4 regions of the Solwaraspora sp. WMMA2065 genome follow, and region 2 is predicted to be linked to each of the others. Evidence: riboswitches for the same ligand, from Rfam matches in the RefSeq annotation. Region 2 holds a riboswitch; each other region holds the start of a gene.

Region 1 (5,558 bases), 1.9 Mb from region 2:
TTGCGTCGTCCACCCCTCGAGGTCGGGCGTGGTCGGCATCCACAGCCAGCAAATCCTTCGGTTCCGACATGGCACATTCGTACCAGAGACCGGGGCGCCACAACGCTGGGTCAACGATCAACAACCCATAGTAGAGTCGGAGCGATGCGCCGGCCCCCGCAGACCATCTCGGTGGTCACTCCTGTCCATCCCGCGAGCATCCCGTACCTCGCTGACGCGTACGCCTCGCTGCGGGCGCAGCGGATGCCGCCTGGCTGGCAGTGGCGCTGGCTGGTGCAGGAGGACGGGCAGACCGGCGAGGTCGCCGCCGCGCTGCCTCAGGACCGCCGGATCAGCGTCGGCCACAACCGCCCCGGTGGCCCCGGCGTCACCCGCACCATGGCGCTGTCCCGCGCAGACGGGCCGCTGGTCAAGGTGCTCGATGCCGACGACAGGCTGACCTCCGACGCGCTGGCCCGCGACATCGCGGTCCTCACCGCCGACCCGACGGTCGGCTGGACCACCGCGGCGGCGCTCGATCTGCTGAGCGACCACCGCACGGTACGGATGGCCACCGATCCACCGGGCGGCCGGTTGCCCGCCGGTACGGTCCACCGGTGCTGGCAGGAGGACGCCTACCGGCTGCCGGTGCACCCGGCGACGCTGTGCATCCGTACGGACCTGCTGCTGGCCCTGGGCGGCTGGCTGGCGCTGCCCGCCTCCGAGGACACCGGGCTGCTCCTCGCCGCGAGCACGGTCAGCGACGGTCACTTCATCGACGAGCCGGGGTTGCTATACCGGAAGTGGCCCGGGCAGGTGACCAACCAGCAGGCCCACTGGTCCCCGACGGAACGGGCCGACCGGATCCAGGTGATCGAAAGCCGGGTCGCCGCGCTGGCGCTGCTGGGTATCGGCCCGACGTCGTCCACACCGCAAGGTCGGTGACGATGCGCGGCGGTCGTTGCACGCAGTGCAACCCCATCGGGCCAGGGTCGCCTGTTCGGCCTGATGCCAGAGGTGCATCAGGATGCACCTGCGGCATCACGTGTGCGGAGGCATCTTGGGTCCCCGGGCGGGCAGCTCTGGCAGCCAGCCGACAGACCAAGGACGGTACGGCGCTCACGTCGCAGCTGGAGAGCGAACTGGTCGCAGAAGCCGAGCGCGGGTACGACCCCGAACACCTGATCAGCGTCCGGGTTGACGACCGGAATCTAGGAATTGATCAAAAGGTGGCAGAGCTGACCAACCGCAGCCCAGGACCGACGTCCTGAGCGGGTCTTCCGCATGTGGAGCGGGTGACGGGAATCGAACCCGCACTGTCAGCTTGGGAAGCTGATGTTCTGCCATTGAACTACACCCGCGAGCGGCCCCACTCTACCCGGTCCGCCCGGTCGCTGCGCAACAGGCCCGGCCGCCAACCGAGCACAGCATGGGGTACGGCTCGGCGCCCGTCGACCGACCGTCAACGGGTAGGGCGTCAACGCGTCGGCCGGTGCCACGCGGCGGGTCAGCAGGCGACCGGGGTCGGCACCGGGTGGGAAACGCTGCCGCTGGTCGGGTCGAGCCAGACCTGGACGGCTGGTTGCCGTGGCGCCGCCGCGTAGTGGCCGGTGCCGCCAGCGCGTTGCGCCACCATCGCCACGTCGACGGTGAACTCGAACAGCCGCCAGTCGACGTGCGGCACGGCCCCGAGATCGCTGGCGAGCCGACCCACCTTGGCCGGATCGGTGACCGGATGCGCCCGACCTGCCAGGTACGCCTCGTCGTCTCTCTCCTCCGGCGGGAACGAGTGCAGCGCGTACCGACCGTCCCGCTCCAGGTCACGCCGCTTCGGCGAGTCGATGATGAAGCAGAACAGCCCACTGTCGGTGATCACCGGGGAGACCGGGTGCACCCGGGGACCACCGTCGGCTCGGACGGTGGCGAGGTAGCCGAGGCCGGGACCGTACTGCTGCATGAGGAGTCGGATCGCCGTGGCCAGGCGGGGCTCGTCGGCTGCGAACTCGGACCAGGTTGCCATGCGGTGATTCTATCGAACATGTGTACGAAGAGATAGTGGGATCGCCCGGCCACGCCGATCCGGGTACGTTCCGGCCAGGACACCGGCCGCACGGTCACACCGGCCGCACGGTCGCTATCGTGTGACGATGCTCCTCTCCGACCGGGACATCGTCGCGGAGACCAAGTCCGGCGGCCTCTCCCTCGAGCCGTTCGAATCCTCGCTCATCCAGCCGTCGAGCATCGATGTCCGGCTCGACCGGTATTTCCGGGTCTTCAACAACCACCTGTACACCCACATCGACCCGGCCACCCGGCAGGACGATCTGACGTCCCAGGTCGAGGTGCCCAGCGGCGACCCGTTCGTCCTGCACCCCGGTGAGTTCGTCCTTGCCTCCACGCTCGAGGTCGTCTCGCTCGGCGACGGCCTGGCCGCCCGGCTGGAGGGCAAGTCGAGCCTGGGTCGGCTGGGCCTGTTGACCCACTCCACCGCCGGCTTCATCGACCCCGGCTTCTCCGGCCACGTGACGCTGGAGTTGTCCAACGTGGCGAACCTGCCGATCAAGCTCTGGCCCGGGATGAGGATCGGGCAGTTGTGCATCTTCCGGCTCTCGTCGCCGTCCGAGCATCCGTACGGGTCGGCGGTCTACGGATCCCGGTACCAGGGGCAGCGTGGGCCCACTCCGAGCCGGTCCTGGCAGCGGTGGCGCACCTGGCCGACCAGCTGAACCGGCTGGGCTGTCGGAGAGCCGACCCATTGGCGGCGGGCAGGCGAAAGGCGCCCTCCCAAGCCGGGGGGAGACATGGGAGGGCGCCTTTCCGGTGGCCGGTGCTGCCGCTTGACGGGGGGATCAGCGACACGCGCCAGGCCATGGGGAGGAGTGAGGTCTAGCCGGGCCTGCCGTAACTGTGCACACTCGAACCGATCTTGCGCATCTGCACCGGTTCGCCCGCCTGGGAGGCGTGCACGATCCAGCCGTTACCCACGTACATGCCGACGTGGGAGAGCCCGCTGTAGTAGAAGATGAGGTCGCCGGGGCGCAGCTGGTCCCGGCTCACATTGGCGGTCACCTGACGCTGCCGGGCCGCGTTGTGTGGCAGTGAGACACCGGCCTGCCCCCAGGCGGCCAGGGTGAGACCGGAGCAGTCGTAGCTGCCCGGTCCTGCCGAACCCCACACGTACGGCTTGCCGATCTGCGCGCAGGCGAAGGTGACGGCCTTGCCGGCCGCACCGCCGGGGTAGGTCGCCGGGCAGGGCGCGGGACGCAGCGAGCCGAGGGTGTTGGTCGAGCCGTACGCCTCCAGGCGCAGGTCCTGCAACCGGTCGACCTCGGCGTCGATCTCCTTGGCCTTCGCCGCCAGCTGGGCCTCGGTACTGGTCAGCTCGACGATCAACTCGTCGAGCGGGGCCTTCTTCGCGGCGTACTCGTTCCTGAGGTCGACGACGGCCTGCACGTCACGGGCCTGCCGGCGGGCGAACTGGTCCAGCAGCTCGAGCTGGTCGGCGAGGTGGGTCGGCTTGCCGTTGGTGAGAATCGCGTTGAAGACCGACGGGCTACCACCCTTGTACGACCGCGCGGCGAACTCGCTGACCCGGTCCATCGCCAGGTCGATCTGGATCTGCAGCGGCTTGATCTTCTTCTGCAGTTCGTCCGCCTGCTTCTTCTTGGCGGCGAGATCCTGCCGTACGGCGTTGTGCCGTTCGATCGTCGGTTCGAGCTCGGCCCAGACCTCGTCAATCTGCGACTCGATTTCGGCGACGGTCGGCTGCGCCTGCGCCGGCGCTCCGACCAGCAGCAGACCGACGCCGGTGGTGGCGGCGATCAACGCGGTGAGTATTCGTCGAGGGTCGTGCGGCGTTCTTCGCCGATGGTCGCGGCTGGACCACCGGAGGTATCGCCGAGGGGCGCTCGTAGCCACCGGACTCCTTCTCCCCAGACCGCCTACCGGGTTAGCTGACGGGTTCGGGCGGAAAGGAGACGCCCTACCGCAGGTGGTCTGCGGATTCACCCCGGGAGTGCCGTGGGTCCCCGGCTCGCCGTCAGGCGGCGATTAGGTGGTGTCAGGTCGAGGTCAACCCGGTTGGTTGACGTCCTCCCGACTCGACGATCCCCAAGGTTAGAGAGCAGCGTTCTCGCTACGCAAGCGAGAACACAGACTATCTCATTGAGTACGCGGACGATTGCGCATCGTGCATAGGCTGCCATCGTTCAAGCGTTCGAATTTTGCTGGGCGGACCGGCCCGTTCAGACCGGTCCGACCGTACGTTCGGCTGGCCAAAGCACGTCACTCAGATTGCCCTGGCGAGCGGGCTGACCTGCTGCGATCAGCCGACCCGCTTGAATCCGGCGAGCGGCATGTTGTCGATGTTCTCCATCTGCACGGGTTGACCTGCGCGTGGAGCGTGCACCATCAGGCCATTACCGATGTAGATCCCCACGTGATGCAGATCACTAAAGAAGAACACGAGATCCCCTGGTCTGGCGTTGGCGCGACTGACCGAACTGCCCTGATTCCACTGAGTTCCGGTGTAATGCGTGAGACTGACACCGGCACTTGCCCAGGCATACTGGGTCAGGCCGGAACAGTCGAACGCGTTCGGCCCGGTGGCACCCCAGACGTACGGCTTGCCGAGTTGTGCACACGCGGTGCGTACCGCGGTCCCGGCGGCTCCACCGACCGACACCGCCGGACACGGGCCGGAGGCACCAGATCCGCCGGTGTAGCCGGTGGACTGGTACGCGGCGTTTCGCGCCCGTTCCAGGCGCTTGATCTCGGCGTCAATGGTCTTGCGCTGCTCGGCGAGCGTCTTGTCCTGTGCCTGCTGCTTCGTGATCAACTCGTCCAGCGTCTGCCGTTCGGCGAGATAGCGGTCGCGGGTCTCCAGAACGGCGGTGATCTTTTCTTGCCGACGCTTGGAGATCCGGTCCAGCACCACGAGCTGATCCGCCAGGCTGGTCGGTGATCCGGTCCGGAGGAGTGCGTTCAGCTCGCTCGACGGCCCGGTCCGGTAATAGCGGTTGGCCACCTCACCGATCTCGTCCGCCGCCAGGTTGGCCTGCAGCGACAGCGGGCGGATCTTCTCGTCGAGCGCAGCCGCCTTCTTCTCGTTGGCCTTGAGCTCGCTGTGCACCTTGTTGTACTGCTCGATGACCGGTTCCAGTTTCAGCCACTGGGCGTCCAACTCGGCTTCGATCTCAGCGAGCGTCGGCTCGGCGTGAGCCGGAACAGCCGGGAAGACCAGTGCGGTTACGGTAAGCAACAGCGCAAACGCGATACGCTGAAGAACTCGTACACGCGGATGCTCTCCGCGTCGATATGGGGACCCACTGTGACGATGGATGTGCGAGTTTGCGAGCGCACGTGCCATTGGCAGCGACTCCTTCAATGGTCGATCGCTGGGGCCTCACGGGCGGGGGTACGGAGGCCGACATCCGCAGCGGTCGGTGCATCACCTTATTGGAAAGCGCGGCGTTCGTTCAAGACCGCCTGCCGTCTCTGCTTCATTGCAAGCAGCTGCTCGTCGCCGCCTGCAGCCGCTGCTTCTCTCGCAGCTACCGTTTCTCCTGCAGGCACCGGGC
Region 2 (5,558 bases):
CGTACAGTCCACGTCGTCAGCCGTGCCGCCATGCCCGCCACCGGACCCCGCAGGGAGCACAGTGGACGCCGATCCGGCCTGGTCGCCGCCGGACGGGCTGCGACGGATCGCGTTGGTGGGCATCGACGGGGTCGGCAAGACCACTCAGGCGCACCTGCTGGCCGAGGCGCTGACCGCCGCCGGCCGGCCCGCCCGGTACTGGCGCAACGCCGGCGGTCGACGCTGGCTCGACCGGTTCGCGGTCCGGATCGGCCGCCCGGATGCCCGGCGGATGGTCGGCCGTGGCGGGCTGATGTTCCTGGAGGCGTTGCTGCGCTGGCTCGCGATCGCCCGGTCGGTGCTCGGCTCGCGTCGAGTGATCGCGGTGATGGACCGGTACGCGGTATGCCAGTACGCCAGCATCCGCACCCACGGCGCCGGCCGCTGGGAACGGCTCGCCCGGCTGGCGTACCGGGTGTTTCCCCGACCGGACGTGACGTTCCTGCTCTGGCTGCCGCCCGCCGAAGCGGCCCGTCGGATCGACGCTCGGGGCACCGACCACGAGTCGCTGGAGTTCCTGGCGACCAGCGCGGCGGCCTACGGGTCGCTGCCGGAGGCCGCCGGGTTCGTGGTGATCGACGCCCGGGGCCCGGCCGCCCAGGTCGCTGCAAAGATCCGGCAGCGGCTGACCGACGGGCGGCTGACCGACGGGCGGCCGGCCGGCGCGTCGTGGTGGCCGGATCAGGACGATTCGCGCGCGTCGTGACCCGATCGTCGGTGCCTGCCCGGGCGGTGATGAACCGTGCAACCCGCTCGGGCCGTACTCCTGGCCAGGACCAACCGGCCGGCGGGCAGTGACGAGGATCGCAGGAGGGGTAGTGACGGGAATCGCTGCGCCTTGCCAGGTGTCGTGGTGTGCTGGAAGCCTGCCACACCCCGCCGACCTCAATGAATCGGGCCGTCGGCCGGCCCGACGCGGCGCGGCGATCGAGGAGCCTGGCAGGAAACGCCAATCCCGTTCACAGCAATTATTCAGGCAATCGTGTCAGCTTCGACTCACGAGACGGAATCCCTGACGCGTCTCATCTGTTGTGTAGGTGTCGGCGCCATACGGCGGGGCCTGCCACATCAGGTTCGCCGGATCGGAGGCAGACGTGACGGGGGAGAGGCTGATGGAGATGCGCATCGCAGGTGACAGGGCACGACGTGGGGTTAACGAGGGGACCGTGAGCAACGTGGAGAAGACGATGGCTTTGCGGACCGACGAGGTCGCCGAGGAGCGGGACCTCGTTGGCGTCTACCTGCATGAGATCTCCCGCACGCCGCTTCTCGACGCGGCCCGGGAAGTCGACCTCTCCAAGGCGATCGAGGCCGGCCTGTACGCGGAACACCTGCTGGAGCAGGGTGTGCCGCGGGCCGGGGTGAGCCGCGAGGAGTTGGAGCGGCTGGTCGTCGAGGGCGAGCGGGCGAAGGACCTGTTCATCCGGGCCAACCTGCGTCTGGTGGTGTCGATCGCCCGCCGCTACGTCCGGTCCGGGATGCCGATGCTGGACCTGATCCAGGAGGGCAACACCGGTCTGGTCCGCGCGGTGGAGAAGTTCGACTACGAGCGTGGTTTCAAGTTCTCCACCTACGCGACCTGGTGGATCCGGCAGGCCATCAGCCGGGCGATCGCCCAGCAGGAGCGGACCGTACGGCTTCCGGTGCACCTTGTCGAGGACGTCAACCGGATGCGCAACGTCGCCCGCCAGTTGACCCGCGAGCTCGGTTCGGACCCCGAGCCGGAGCAGATCGCCGCCTCGCTCGGCGTGCCGGTCGAACGGGTGCACGAGCTGGTGCGGTGGTCGCAGGACACGGTGTCGTTGGACACCCCGGTCGGCGACGACGGCGACACCAACCTGGGCGACCTGGTGGCCGACAGCGACGCCCCGTCGCCGGAGGACATCGTGCTGACCGGGCTGGAGCGGCAGCGGATCGAGGGTCTGCTCAACCACCTGGACGACCGGTCCGCCGGCATCATGCGGGCCCGGTACGGCCTGGAGGACGGGCGGGAGCACTCGCTGACCGAGGTCGCGTCGCGCTTCTCGCTGTCCCGGGAGCGCATCCGTCAGCTGGAGATCCAGGCACTGGGCCGGCTGCGGGAGCTGGCCCGGGCAGAAGGGCTGCAGGCCGCCTGACGAACTGACCGCAGGCGACCTGACCCGCCGACGAACCGACAGACTACCGACGAACTGCCGACGGCCCGGCATCCGCGCTAGCGGATGCCGGGCCGTCGGCAGTTCGTCGGGGCGAGCGACCGGGTCAGCGGACCCGGCCGTAGCCGTACGGTGGCATCATGTCCACGCTGGCCAGCTCGACGGTGCGGCCGAAGGTGGGAGCGTGGATCACCTGTCCACCGCCGACGTACAGGCCGACGTGGGCGAGACCGTTGTAGAACACCAGGTCACCGGGCTGCAGTGCGCCACGGTTGATCTTCGCGACCACGTCCCACTGCATCGCCGCGTTGTGCGGCAGGCTCTTGCCGGCGGTACGCCAGGCGGCGAGCGTCAGGCCTGAGCAGTCGTAGCCGTTCGGGCCGCTGGCGGCCCAGACGTACGGCTTGCCGATGGCTCCGTAGGCGAACTCGACGACCGAGCCGGCGGCACCGGACACCGACGGTACGGTCCCGGTGTACGACGAGCCGGTCTCGCTCGCGGCACCGTACGCCCGTTCCCGCTTGTCCATCAGCTCGTCGATGTCCGCTTCGATGCTCTTCTTGCGGTCGGCGAGCTCCTTGACCTGGGCGTCCTGCTTCTTCAGGGCTGCCTGCAGCTTCTCCTGCTCGGCCAGGTAGGTCAGTTGGGTGCTGGTGAACTCGCTGAGCCGCTGCTGCCGGTCCCGGGCCAGGTGGTCCAGGGTGCCGAGCCGGTGGATGAAGCTGCCGGAGGTGCCGTCGAGCAGGGCGGTCGCGGTGCTCAACCCGCCGGTCTTGTACGCGTTGACCGCGATCTGACCGACCTCGGTCTGCGCTGCCGCGAGTTCGGCCTGCAGCGGGCCGAGCTTGGCGTCGATGTCCTCGGCCGCCGTCCGGGTGGCCTTGGCCTCCTCCCTGAGCCGGTTGTACGACTCGACGACCTTGGCCAGCTCTTCGGATTCCTTGTCGATCTGCTGCGTGAGTTCGCTGACCGTCGGCTGGGCGGTCGCGGCGGTCGCCGGTACCACCAGGCCGAGGCTTACGCCGGTCAGCATCAGGGTGCGCAGCAGAATCCGCGCTGTTGACAAGAACGCAGAACCCTTCTTCCTGGCCGCCTACCGGGTTAGCTGACGGATTCGGGCGGGAAGTTCGCCCTACCGCGGTGGACCGCGGATTCACCCCAGGTGCCGGTGGGTCCCCGGATCGCGACCGTGGAATCACTGGCTGTAACGCCAGGTAATCTCGCTACGGCGATTCGGCGGCACTGGACCGGCATCACCGCTTCCCGGTGACTGGCGACCGGACCAGCCGGTCCAACTTAGCCGCAAGGGTTGCGACCCGGAAAGTGCTGCGATCGTGATCCGCGGCATGGAACTGACTGGGGCCCGGTGACAGTTACTGGATGTGACGGCTGGCTGCTCTGGGCAACATCTCCCTGCCTTCGTGTAATCGGTCGACTGCGGTGCGTCGTCATTGGCGGGCGGTTGATCAACTGCGAATAATGCGTCATTAGTCGGTCTACGCGGTTGTTGTCATTGTGCTATACGGATAAATGGGGATGGAAGGTCTGATTCGTCATCCAGGAAGCGGCCTGCCGTACGTCATTCTGCTAGGTGGCAGAATGACTACCTTCCATCGAGTAGCTTGCTGTTTGCACAATGGACCCGCAAGGTCAGCGCCGCACGAGCCCTTCGGAGGCAGCTATGCGTGCTACTCGCCAGACCCCACCCCGACGCGGTTCCCCGGTACCCGCCCCGTCCGGCCCCAGTGTCGGACGGGCCTTCTACCGGCAGCCCGGTATCTGCGTGACCGGTGAATGGTTCGTCGTGGCCGGCCGGCGGTTCGCCGTCCGCGACCTCACCGAACTCCGGACCGCACGAGGTGCCCGCGACCGTCTCACCGGCCGGGTGATCGTGGTGACCGCCGTGACCCTGACGGCGGTCGCGGTGACCGTCGGCTACACCCGCGGGTTGGATGAGGTCAGCGCGGGTGCCTACCTCGCCATGCTGGCGGCTGCGTTCGTGCCGGTGGCGGTCGCCTGGCTCGGCGACCGGTTGCGGCCGCGGGCGTACGAACTATGGGGCCGCCACCAGGGACTGCTGGTGCTGCTGTTCAGCACCGACGACGAACGCCAGTACGGCCAGGTGAGCCGGGCGTTGATGCGGGCCCGGGAGATGTCCCGGCTGGCCGGTCTGTCCGAGCCGGTCACCATCGAGCCGTGGATGCCCGACCAGCGGTGAGCGGGCCCGGCCGCCGTGGCGGTCGTCGGCGGGCTGGTCAACGTCGGTCAGCCCGCATCCGGCCCGTCCAGTCGACGGGCGAGGTCGTGCAGCATCGCCACCGAGTCGGCCGGCGACAGGGATTCCGCCCGTAGCCGGTCGAACACATGCTGGTACGGCCGGACCTCGTCGGCCCGGTCGATGACCTCCTCGACCAGAGCGCTCTCCACGTACACCACATCGGCGTCGGCCTGGTCGGCGAAGTGCAGGATGACGAACGGACCGAGCACCGTGTTGCTCCCGGCGGTGAACGGCAGCACCCGGACCGTGATGTGGGGCGCCGCGGACATCTTCGCCACGTGCTGGAGCTGCTCGCGCAGCACCCGCGGGCCGCCGGTCATCCGGCGCAGCGCCGCCTCGTCGATGATCACCTCGATCTGCGGCGGGTCCGCGCCGAACAGCACCTCGTGCTGGCGGGCCAGTCGGATCTGCACCCGTCCTTCGATCTCGGCTGCCGGTACGTGGTGCGGGCCGTCGGCCGGGATCACCGCGCGGGCGTACTCCTCGGTCTGCAGCAGGCCGGGGAAGCTGATCGGCTGGAAGTAGCGCAGTGCCGACGCCTCCGCCTCCAGACCGATGTAGGCCGCGTAGGCGGCCGGCACCCGGTCCTTGTATCCGCTCCACCAGGCGCGCCGTCGTGCCGCCCGGGCCAACTCGACGAGATCCTGCACCTGCTGCTGGTCGCGTACGCCGTACAGGTCCAGCAGGGCCTTGACGTCGTTGGTCGAGATGCTGACCGACCCCGACTCGATCCGGATCAGCTTCGACAGCGACCAGTCCATTTGAGCGGCGACGTAGTCCTGGGTCAGCGCGGCGGCCTCGCGTGCCCGGCGTAGCGCCGCACGCAGCCGGCGACGCCCGATGGTCGGGCCCTGGTGTCGGGCAGACATGGGAAACGCTCCGGGGGAGTGCCTAGCAGTGTGCTACCTGGCTGGTTGCCACCCTGTTGCACGCTACACCGCCGCCGTCAGGTCTGCTAAGGACGGCCGGCCCCTCCGCATGGTCCGGACGGCGGTTCCGCCGGCTTTCCCGGTGTCGCCCAGTCGCGTCAGCAAGATCGAGAACTGGTACAGTCCGCCCGATTGCCTGCGTGCTCTGATGGCAAATTTACTGATTTATCCTTATTA
Region 3 (5,558 bases), 2.6 Mb from region 2:
CGCTTGGCGCGGTGGGTGGTTGGTCGTCGCCGGGCGGCATGGTCAGGCGCAGGCTCGGGCTGGCCGGCGACGGTCGGGGTGCCGGGGGTGGTCGGGATCGCGCCGGATCCACCGGCGGCAGTGGTGTGGCGGTTGCGGCATGGGCATCTCGCTTTCGGTGCGGACGCCGGGACGGACCAGCGGATCGACCGACTGTGAGCTTGCCCACTACTCATCGACGAGCATCGAACCTCCGGTGCCGGTGGAGCGAGCTTGCGTCCGACCGTCGCCGCAGACCGAGCACGGCAGCTCAGCCGCCGCTCCGAGGCCCACACACACAACGAAGCCTGCCGATGCATCGGCAGGCTGGACAGCACTCTCGGACGGACCGACGTCGCGGTCCCGACTTGTCGGCGATTCTCCGCCGTAACAATCGGGGACTAGCGTGGGGACGGGGAGGGCAACCCCCGTCCCCACCATTCAGTTGCAAAACACGCACGAGCGGTTTGGCGTCCAGGTCGTGCGTGACGCGCGGGAGCCGGGCCACGCGAGTGGCTCTGGTTCCACCTCCTCTCGACAGGTGGTGCGCGGGCTGGCGGCGGTGTCCGGGCTTGGCCCGCCGCCAGCCTCGGGAGCTGTGCGGTTGACACGGTGATGTCGCCATCGCCGCGCCACGCGTCGACTACCTCAGCAGGGGCACATCCATCGATGGAAGCGCTCCCATGCAGGGACTGTAGCCTGAGTCACGAGTTTGCGAAAGTGCAGCGGCTGATCAGCTCACGAAATGAAGGTGTGATGAGGCGGTCACGCCCATGTTCACCGGCCGAACTGCTGGACCGCCGCGGTCACCCCGGCGACGATCAGCAGCGCGTCCGGCGGGATCAACGTCTCAGGTTCCGCGTACCGCAGCTGCCGGTCCCGCTCCTTGATCCCGACCACCGTGATGCCGTACCGCTGGCGTAGCCGGGACTCGGCCAACGTCCGACCGGTGGCGTCCGGCGGGGCGCAGACCTTGGCGATGGCGAACCCGTCGTCGAACTCGATGAAGTCGAGCATCCGGCTGGCCAGCAGGTGGGCCACCCGGTCACCCATCGTCGCCTCCGGAAAAATCACATGGTGCGCACCGACCGAGGCGAGGATCCGGCCGTGCTTGGCGGTGATCGCCTTCGCCCAGATCTCCGGGACACCCAGCTCGGTCAGCGCCACCACGGTGAGGATGCTGGCCTCGACGTCCGAGCCGATACCGACCACCGCGCGGGGGTAGTCGGCGACGCCGCACTGGCGCAACGCCTGGTCGTCGGTCGAGTCCGCCTCGACCACCCTCGGCAGCCGCTCGGACCAGCGGTGCACCCGTTTGGGGTGCTCGTCGATGCCCAGCACGTGATGGCCGAGGCGGAGCAGGGACTGGGCGACCTGACCACCGAACCGCCCGAGGCCGATCACCGCCACGCTGTCGGCGTCCGGCGGCCCGACCGGGGAATCGTCATCTCTCACCGAGGATCCGTCCGAGGCTAGGACTTTGCCGCTTTTCCTCATACGCACTGTAGTCAGCCGCTAACCTCGACGCAGCGATATCCGGCCCGTCCCACGACTTGTCGTACACCGACAAACGCAGACAGTGGACATCACCGAAAGTCGTTGTCTGGTAACGGATTATTCCAGCTCAGTCAGGATTGTCGAGGTGTTGATGCCGGTGACCGATCCGGTAAGCTTGCCCGCGGTCTCCGCCAGGCGGCGCCCACCGGCGCCGGCGGTGACCGCCGCCCAATCACCCCTCCGGGGTGAGCCGGGGAACCACGTTTCCACCGGGGTGAATCCGCGCCAGCGGTAGGGATCGTTCCGTCCCGAACCCGTCAGCTAACTCGGTCGGCGGCCAAGGAAAGGAACAGGATGACCGCACCCCTCCGCCGGCGGATTCCGACGGCCGCGGCCCTCGCCGCCGTCGCCGCCCTGCTCGCCGGCTTCGTCGTAGCGTCGCCGGCCGCCGCTCAGGATCCGGACGACGAAGGCGCCCCGCCATTGCTCAGTGAGGTGCTCGAATCGACCGGCCGGGGCTTCGTCGAAGCCAAAGCCGCGGTCGACGAGTCCCGCAAACGCCAGTTGAAGCTCAACCTCGAGTTGGAAAAAGTCGAGGAGCGGATAGCGGCGCTGACCCCGCAGATCGGCCAGGTCGCCTCCAACTCGTACCGTCTCGGTCGGATCACCCCGGTGATGGTCCTGCTCAACAGTGCCGATCCGGACACGTTGCTGGAACGCGCCGAAGGCCTGGACATGATCGCCATGCACGACAACAAGCGGATCCGGGAGCTCAACGAGGCCCGCGAACAGGCCGCTCGGGCGGTCGCCGCGATCGACGCCGAGGTGGCCCGCGAGGAACAGCAACTCGAGGCGATGTCCCGCCAGAAGAAAGAGGCCGAAAAGGCCCTGCAACTGGTCGGCGCGGTCGCCACCAACGGGTTTGTCTCGGCCACCTCGCCGGTCGCCGCCCAGGCTCCGCGTAACTCGGACGGTTCCTGGCCGTCCCAGTCGTGCAGCCTGGACGACCCCACCACGAGCGGCTGCATCACGCCGCGCACCATGCACGCGCTGAACGAGGCGAAGAAGGCCGGCTTCACCCGCTTCGTCTCCTGCTTCCGCCCCGGCGGACCGTTCGAGCACCCCAAGGGACGGGCCTGCGACTTCTCCGCTCAGCAGCAGGGGTTCGGCGGCGACGCCTTCGGCGACGACCGGCTGTACGGCAACAACCTGACCGCCTTCCTGGTCCGCAACGCCGACAAGCTCGGCATCCTGTACGTCATCTGGTACCGGCAGTTCTGGTCACCGACGACCGGCTGGAGTTCGTACAGCGGTGCCGGCGGCGACCCGAACAGCGACCACACCAACCACGTACATCTGTCCCTGCTGTGACCTGACCTCACCTCGTGCGGTGCCGGGGCCGGCCCCGGCACCGCACGAGACGCAGGTCGTCAGCACGAGACGTAGGTTGTCAGTCGGTACGCGCCGACCGGCGTACCGGTGAGCGGCCGGTCGGCTGCTGCGGCGGCGGACTGACCGGGCCGGCCGGCGGGATCGCCCGGATGACCGGCTTGTCCGCAGCCACCGTGATCGGTTCGCCGTGATGGGTCAGGTCCACGGTGGCGTTCTGATCGACATCGCGCAGCGAGTAGGTCACCTCGTCGTGCTGGACAGCCACCCGCAGCCGTAGGCCCCGCCACATCATGGCGAACTCCAGCCGGTTGATCCGCTGCGGCAGCCGGGGAGCGAAGGCCAGCTCCCCGCCGTGGTCACGCATCCCCCCGAAGCCGGCGACCAGCGCGAGCCACGCCCCGGCCAAGGCGGCGACGTGGATACCGTCGCGGGTGTTGCGGTTGATGTCGTGCAGGTCCATCAACGCGGCCTCACCCATGTAGTCGTGGGCGAGCTCCAGATGCCCGGTCTCCGCAGCGATCACCGACTGGGTGCACGCGGACAGCGACGAGTCCCGCACCGTACGCCGCTCGTAGTAGGCGAAGTTGCGTGCCTTCTCCTCCTCGGTGAACGCGTCGCCCCGCCAGTGCATCGCCAGCGCCAGGTCGGCCTGCTTGACCACCTGCTTGCGGTACAGGTCGAAGTACGGGTAGTGCAGCAGCAGCGGATAGTGGTCCTGCGGGGTGCCGGCGAAGTCCCACTCCTGGTGCCGGGTGAACCCGGCCGACTGCGGGTGCACGCCCAGCTCGTCGTCGTACGGAACGTGCATCGACAGGGCCGCGTCCCGCCAGGCCGCGGTCTCCTCGTCGTCGACGCCGAGCACCCAGGCCCGGTCGGCGTAGCGCAGCGCGCAGTCGGCAGCGGTCAGCAGGTTCCGCTGCGCCATCAGGTTGGTGTAGATGTTGTCGTCGACCACGGCGGTGTACTCGTCCGGCCCGGTCACCCCGTCGATGTGGAACCGGCCGTGCCGGTCGTGGTGACCCAGCGAACGCCACAGCCGAGCGGTCTCCACCAGCAGTTCCAGGCCGATCTCCCGCTCGAACTCGACGTCGCCGGTGGCGTGCACGTACCGCCGGACCGCATCGGCGATGTCGGCCGCCACGTGGAACGCGGCCGTACCGGCCGGCCAGTACGCCGAGCATTCCTGGCCCCGGATGGTCCGCCACGGGAACGCCGCCCCGTTGAGCCCGAGCATCCGGGCCCGCTCCCGCGCCTGGTCCAGGGTCGAGTGTCGCCAGCGCAGCACCGAGGCGACCGCCCCCGGCTGGGTGTAGGTCAGCACCGGCAGCACGAACATCTCGGTGTCCCAGAAGGCGTGCCCGTCGTACCCCGGGCCGGTCAGCCCTTTCGCCGCGATCGGCCGCTGCTCGGCGCGGGCACCGGCCTGCAGCACATGGAACAGCCCGAACCGGACCGCCTGCTGGATCTCCGGGTCGCCGTCCACCCGCACGTCCGAGTGGTCCCAGAAGTCGTCGAGGTACTTGCGCTGCTCGGCGCAGAGCCCTTCCCAGCTGGAGATCCGGGCGCCGGCCAACGCCGCGCCGACCTGGTCGCGCAGCGCCGGCAACGAGCGCTGGCTGGACCAGCCGTACGTCAGCAGCTTCACCATCCGCAGCCGCTGCCCCGGCTCCAGCAGGCAGGAGACGGTGGTCCGGACCCAGTCGTCGAATCCTTCGGTGCTGACCGACACCTCGCCGGGCCCGTCGATCTCGTGCCCCATCGCCGCTGCCATCCGCAGCCCGCTGGCCTTGGTCCGGTGGATGAGCAGCCCGCCGTCGGGCTGCACCAGCCGCTCCTCGGCCTGCAGCGGCGTCTCCAGCACCGCGGCGACGCGCGGGTCCTTACTCTGTGCCGGCAGCTCCTCGTTGGCGACCAGCTCGGACTGCACGATGATGCGCAACGGCTCGTCGACCGCCTCCACCTCGAAGCAGATCGCCGCGACCGCCCGCTGGGTGAACGACACCAGCCGGGTGCTGCGGACCCGGGCGGTACGCCCGGCCGGCGAGCGCCACTCCAGCCGGCGGTCCAGCAGACCGGCCCGCAGGTCGAGCACCCGCTCGTGGGAGAGCAGGTCGCCGTAGCGCACGTCGAACGGCTCGTCGTCGATCAGCAGCCGGATCGGTTTGCCGTTGGTGACGTTGACCAGCGTCTGGCCGGACTCGGGAAAGCCGTAGCCGGCTTCGGCGTACGGCAGCGGCCGCAACTCGTAGAACGAGTTCAGATAGGTGCCGGGCAGCCCGTGCGGTTCGCCCTCGTCCAGGTTGCCGCGGAATCCGACGTGCCCGTTCGCGAGGGCGAAGACCGACTCCGACTGGGCCAGGATGTCGAAGTCGAGCCGGGTCTCCCGCACATGCCATGGCTCCACCGGGTAGGCCCGCTCCCGGATCACCGTTCGGCTCCGACCAGCAACTCCCCCAGATCGCTCACCACGATGTCGGCACCGTTGGCGAGCAGTTCGTCACCGATGCCGACCCGGTCGACACCGATGACGCAGCCGAACTCCCCCGCTCGCGCCGCCGTCACGCCGGCCAGCGCGTCCTCGAACACCGCAGCGTTGCCCGGCTCGACGCCGAGCTGCGCGGCAGCGGCCAGGAACGTGTCCGGTTCCGGCT
Region 4 (5,558 bases), 2.7 Mb from region 2:
GACCTGCTGGATCCGGCGGCCGCGCCGGCCGGGATGCGGGTGGTCGGCGACGGTGCGCTGCTGGCCACCCTGGCCCGGGCCAAGGGACGTGGGATGCGCGACATCGTGGCCACCATCCAGCAGGAGCAGGACCAGGCGATCCGGTCGCCCGCCACCGGGGTGACGATCGTCTCGGGCGGCCCCGGCACCGGCAAGACCGCGGTCGCGCTGCACCGGGCGGCGTACCTGCTCTATTCGGACCGGAGCCGGTTCGCCGGCGGCGGCATCCTGGTCGTCGGCCCGACCGGGGTCTTCGTCGAGTACATCGCCGCGGTGCTGCCGGCCCTGGGTGAGGACAGCGCCACCCTGAGGTCGCTGGGGTCGCTGCTGCCGGGGGTGTCGGCGACCCGGACGGATCCGGCGGCGGTCGCCGTGCTGAAGGGGTCGCTACGGATGCGGCGGGTGCTGGAACGGGCGGTACGTGACGCGGTACCGGACGGGCCGACCGAGCTACGTCTGCTCTACCGGGGGCAGTTGCTGCGGCTACGCGGCCCGGAGCTGGACGGCATCCGGGCCCGGGCGCTGCCCCGGGGTGCCCGGCGCAACGAGGTCCGGCGGGCCGGTATCGACGGGTTGTTCGAGGCGCTGTGGGCGCAGGCCCGGCAGTTGGTGGCCCCGGCCCGGCTGCCCGGCCAGGCCGAGTTCGAGGACGAGTTGTCGGACCGGGACGATTTCCGGGACTTCCTGCGGGCCTGGTGGCCCCGGCTGCTGCCGCGACATGTGCTGGGCTGGCTGGCCCGGCCGGGCCGGCTGCATCGGTACGCGCGAGGCGTGCTCGACCCGGCCGAGATCACGGTGCTGTCCGACGCCTTCGGTGACCTGGTGGACCACGGACCGACGATCGCGGACGTGGCGCTGCTGGACGAGTTGGACGAACTGCTCGGCCGGCCGCCGCAGCCCCGCCGCAAGCACCGGGATCCGTTCCGGGTGGCCGGCGGGGTACGTGAGGTGACGACCTTCGCCGACCGGGAGCGGGCAGCCCGCGTCACCGCCCGGGAGCGGCCGGCCGACTACCGGGAGTACGCCCACGTGGTGGTCGACGAGGCGCAGGACGTGTCGCCGATGCAGTGGCGGATGGTCGGGCGCCGGGGCCGGCTGGCCTCCTGGACGGTGGTCGGGGATCCGGCACAGACCGCGTGGACCGGGGATCCGGCCGAGCTCGCCCAGGCCCGGGACCGCGCGTTGGGGCGGCGACCGCAGCGGGAGTTCCAGCTGACCACGAACTACCGCAACCCAGCGGAGATCTTCGAACTGGCCGCCGGGGCGATCCGCGAGGTCGCCCCGGACGCCCCGTTGCCGACGGCGGTCCGGGCGACCGGGGTGGCACCGCGCCGGGACCGGGTCTCCGCGGCGGCGCTGCCGGCCGCCGTCCGCGCCGCGACCGCCGAGATGCTGGCGGCGGTGGAGGGGACGGTCGGCGTCATCGCCCCGGTGACCCGGCGCGACGAGGTCGCCGGCTGGCTCGGCGGGTTGGCGACCTCGCGGCTGCAGGTGGTGTCGAGCCTGCAGGCGAAGGGCATGGAGTACGACGCGGTGGTGCTGGTGGCCGGCGAGGAGATCCGCGCCGAGTCCGAGGCCGGGGTGCGCACGCTCTACGTCGCGCTCTCCCGGGCGACCCAGCGGCTGGTCACCATCGACCTCGACCAGGAGTCGATTGCACATATTGCCATGTGAGCATTAGTCTGCCGACGAGACGCCGGGCAACGGAGGGTGGCAGGCGTGGGAGTCGGACACGATCACTGTGCCGGGAGCACCGGCCAGCGACACTACGGGTGCCTCTGGGCCGCCTTCGCCCTGCTGGCGGTCTTCATGGTCGTCGAGGCCGTCACCGCGCTGGCGACCGGCTCCCTGGCACTGCTGTCCGACGCCGGGCACATGTTCACCGACGTACTCGGCATCGGTATGGCGCTCGCGGCGATCGCCGCGACCCGACGACCGACCGGGGAGCCGCAGCGCACCTTCGGCCTCTACCGCCTCGAGGTGCTCGCCGCGCTGGCGAACGCCGTACTGCTCGCCGGGGTCGCACTCTACGTTCTGGTGGAGGCGGCTCGCCGGTTCGCCGATCCGGAGCCGGTGATGGTCGGCCCGATGCTGGTGGTGGCGATCGCCGGACTGCTCGCCAACATCGTCGCCTTCGCCCTGCTGCGCCAGGGGGCCAGGGAGAGCCTCAACGTACGGGGCGCCTACCTGGAGGTGCTCGGTGACCTGCTCGGCTCGGTGGGGGTGCTGGTGGCCGCCACGGTGATCGCCACCACCGGCTGGTGGTACGTGGACCCGCTGGTCGCCGTCGGTGTCGGGGCGTTCATCCTGCCGCGTACCTGGCGGTTGGCGCGGGCCGCGCTGCGCATCCTGGTGCAGGCGGCGCCGGAGCATGTCGAGGTCGACCGGGTTCGCAGCCGGCTGGCCGCTGTGCCGGGCGTCTGCGACGTGCACGACCTGCATGTCTGGACGCTCACCCCGGGCATGGAGGTGGCCTCGGCACACCTGGCCGTGACCCCGTCAGCCGAGATCGGCACGGTACTGCGGGACGCCCGGGCGGCCCTGCACGACGAGTTCGGTATCGAGCACGCGACGCTGCAGATCGAGCCGCTGGCCCCCGCCGACTCCTGCGGACCGGCTGACTGGTGATTAGCAGATGCTTAAGTTTCGTGACCTTACCGCGACGTTGACAACTACGATCTACGTATATTTCTGATTTTTCTGGATATAACAGACCTATCGATGCCGGGACGGCAGCCCGAGGAACCGGTAGTCTCGGCCCCGGTCTCCGCTCGGGCGGCGCCCCTCCGGCGCCCGCGGAGGCCGTCGCCTAATCGCCGTACGGCGAGCCGGGGAACCACGTACCTGGGGTGCATCCGCGTCACGCGGTAGGGATCTTCCGTCCCGAACCCGTCAGCTAACCCGGTCGGCGGCTGACGGAAGGAATGCACAGTGTCGCGCACAGTCCACAGAAAAACCCGATTCGCGTTATTGGCGGCGTTGACCGCCGCCCTGATGGCCGTCACCGGCACCCCGATCGGCTCGCCGGCCGGAGCCGCCCTGCCCGCCAACCGGCCCGACCGGGTCGACAACGAGGGAGGCACCGACAGCCTGCGCAAGGAGCTCGATGCGGCCTCCAAGGGCTGGATCGACGCCAAGGCGGCGCTCAACCACTCGAAGGGCCGGCAGAAGAAGCTGTCCGAGCAGCTCACCACGGTCGGTGCTGAGCTGGAGCAACGGAACAGGAACGTCGGACACATCGTCGACCGCGCGTACCGCAACGGCAGGCTCGGCCCGGTCTCCGCGTTGCTCAACAGCACCTCACCGGAAGGGTTCGTCGACCGGGCGGCGGCGCTGAGCGCGGTGACCGCCAACGAGGAGAAGCAGCTCCGCGAGCTGTACCGCACCCGTGACCAGGTAACCAGGTCCAAGGCTGCGATCGAGCATGAGATTCGGGAGCAGCAGAAGCAGGTCACCATCATGGACCAGCGCCGGAACCAGGCGGAGCGGGCCCTGGCCGTCGCGGTCGCCGCCGAGAAGCAGGCGGAGGAACAGGCGGAGGAACAGGCGAGGCAGCAGGCGGCGGAGGAGGCCGAGCAGGCCGCCGCCAGCGGATCCTCCGGCTCCGGGTCGTCGGGGTCCGGATCCTCCGGCACCGGGTCGTCGGGATCCGGGTCATCCAGCGCGTCGGCGACTCCGGCACCACGCAACGCGAACGGCTCCTGGCCGGCCGAGTCATGCAACGTCGACGACCCCACCACCTCCGGCTGCATCACACCCCGTACGCTGCACGCCCTGAACCAGGCGAAGGCTGCCGGCTTCACCCGCTACGTGTCCTGCTTCCGCAACGGCAGCTCCGGCGAGCACCCCAAGGGCCGGGCGTGTGACTTCGCCGCCCAGCCCAACGGCTTCGGTGGAGTGGCAACCGGCGGTGACAAGAGCTACGGCGACAACCTGGCGAACTACTACATCAACAACGCCGACCGGCTCGGTGTGCTCTACGTGATCTGGTACAAGCGGATCTGGCTGCCCAGCAGCGGCTGGAAGACGTACAGCGGTGCGGGTGGCGACCCGTCCAGCGACCACACCAACCACGTACACCTGTCGGTGTACTGACGTCCGCGATCGGGGGCGGACGGCCACGTCGGTGGCCGTCCGCCCCCGTTTTCTTTTCGCGGCGGAATCAGCGTACGGAGTCATTTGCGCAACAGCGGCAGACCGATCGGCATATTTGCCGACGGTCACCGGCGACCACGCGAGAGCGCTCTACCGCCATGCAGTCGCACTCGGCTCACGCAGAGCACATGCAGCCCATGAGGAGAGAGAGCGCTCTCACCGAGAGGTTTACAGCAGCACCGGCGCGGCTGTCAACAGACCACCACGACCCCGTACCGAATACACGAAACTTCATGTCGGGATATTGACAGAAGCCCGCATCTCTGATGACCTCCTGGCAATAACTCGTTGACGGGCGCGAATTTTCGCGATCGTGGACCGCGCCCGACCCGACCCGGAGGCACCATGAACCTGTCGATCCGTGGCGCGCGAACAGGTCGTACGCCGCGCCGGATCCTGGCAGCCACCACCGTGACAGCGCTGGCCGCGACCGGACTGATCTTCGGCGTACTGCGCACCGCCGACGCCGCCACCGTCGGCGCCGGCAGCTACACCACCACCCGCCCGGCGGGCGCCGCCGCCCCGACCGCCTGCGGAAACATCTCCGCCAACCCCCGGCAGTACGTCACGGGCACCGCCCCGGCCGGGGCGGTGCCGACCAACGACTGGTGGTCGTCGCTGCTGTTCAAGCGGTACAACTGCGCCTACTCCGACCCGCTGCACGCCCACCCGATGTCGTTCCAGCCGACCGCTGGCGGGCTCGGCGTCTCCTACACCACCGAGGCGGCGATCTCCGGTACGTCGACCGGCGTCGGCGAGTACCACTACCCGTACACGCGAGAGTTCACCCTCGGCGTCGCCGGGCTCAACGCCCCGGACGTCAAGGTCGACGGCTGGACCGACTGGACGGTCAGCCCGTACTGGTCCGACGGCGCCCGCACGCTACGCGCCACCGTCGGCCACGGTCTGCCGTTCGTGTACGCCCAGGTCACCGGCGGCAACGCCGAGCTGTCGTTCCCCGGCACCCCGACGGTCTGGCACCACAGCGGCACCCGGGTCGGCTTCTCGATGCGCGGCCACGACTACGTCGCCTACGGCCCCAGCGGAGCGACCTGGTCCGTCAACGGGACCACGATCAGCTCCACCCTCGCCGGCCGCGGCTACTTCTCCGTCGCACTGCTGCCGACCGGCGCCGGCACCAGCGCCGCCCGGCGCACCGCGCTGATGGACAGCTACGGCCGGTACGCCCACGCCCACGTCACCGGCACCCGGGTCAGCTGGAGCTACGACCAGGCCAGCAGCACGGTCGACGCCACCTACAGCTTCACCACCACGGCCCGGGAGGGCTCCGCCACCGGCACGGTCGTCTCCCTCTACCCGCACCAGTGGAAGCACCTCGACGGCGCCAGCCCGATCGCCGAGAC

Evidence for each region. Region 2 has a riboswitch for cyclic di-AMP ahead of O7610_RS00115 (C40 family peptidase). Riboswitches for the same ligand answer to the same signal wherever they lie in the genome.
Region 1: another riboswitch for cyclic di-AMP. It lies ahead of O7610_RS22450 (C40 family peptidase); the one in region 2 lies ahead of O7610_RS00115 (C40 family peptidase).
Region 3: another riboswitch for cyclic di-AMP. It lies ahead of O7610_RS18845 (coiled-coil domain-containing protein); the one in region 2 lies ahead of O7610_RS00115 (C40 family peptidase).
Region 4: another riboswitch for cyclic di-AMP. It lies ahead of O7610_RS12390 (coiled-coil domain-containing protein); the one in region 2 lies ahead of O7610_RS00115 (C40 family peptidase).

The regions. Positions count from the first base shown of each region.
Region 1 covers NZ_CP128361.1:4,924,592-4,930,149, reverse strand. The annotation lists gene O7610_RS22475 (hypothetical protein) at 1-70, opposite strand, end outside; gene O7610_RS22470 (glycosyltransferase family 2 protein) at 145-924, shown strand; tRNA gene O7610_RS22465 (tRNA-Gly) at 1,267-1,340, opposite strand; gene O7610_RS22460 (pyridoxamine 5'-phosphate oxidase family protein) at 1,487-1,999, opposite strand; gene dcd (dCTP deaminase) at 2,127-2,705, shown strand; gene O7610_RS22450 (C40 family peptidase) at 2,866-3,804, opposite strand; cyclic di-AMP (ydaO/yuaA leader) riboswitch at 3,903-4,046, opposite strand; gene O7610_RS22445 (C40 family peptidase) at 4,304-5,347, opposite strand.
Region 2 covers NZ_CP128361.1:36,445-42,002, forward strand. The annotation lists gene O7610_RS00105 (dTMP kinase) at 62-745, shown strand; gene O7610_RS00110 (sigma-70 family RNA polymerase sigma factor) at 1,164-2,156, shown strand; gene O7610_RS00115 (C40 family peptidase) at 2,281-3,240, opposite strand; cyclic di-AMP (ydaO/yuaA leader) riboswitch at 3,251-3,388, opposite strand; gene O7610_RS00120 (DUF6232 family protein) at 3,958-4,392, shown strand; gene O7610_RS00125 (helix-turn-helix domain-containing protein) at 4,440-5,321, opposite strand.
Region 3 covers NZ_CP128361.1:4,130,497-4,136,054, forward strand. The annotation lists gene O7610_RS30920 (fibronectin type III domain-containing protein) at 1-112, opposite strand, end outside; gene O7610_RS18840 (potassium channel family protein) at 796-1,473, opposite strand; cyclic di-AMP (ydaO/yuaA leader) riboswitch at 1,731-1,867, shown strand; gene O7610_RS18845 (coiled-coil domain-containing protein) at 1,870-2,886, shown strand; gene O7610_RS18850 (glycoside hydrolase family 65 protein) at 2,966-5,335, opposite strand; gene O7610_RS18855 (HAD family hydrolase) at 5,332-5,558, opposite strand, start outside.
Region 4 covers NZ_CP128361.1:2,746,403-2,751,960, forward strand. The annotation lists gene O7610_RS12380 (HelD family protein) at 1-1,713, shown strand, start outside; gene O7610_RS12385 (cation diffusion facilitator family transporter) at 1,759-2,667, shown strand; cyclic di-AMP (ydaO/yuaA leader) riboswitch at 2,836-2,966, shown strand; gene O7610_RS12390 (coiled-coil domain-containing protein) at 3,034-4,134, shown strand; gene O7610_RS12395 (glycosyl hydrolase) at 4,540-5,558, shown strand, end outside.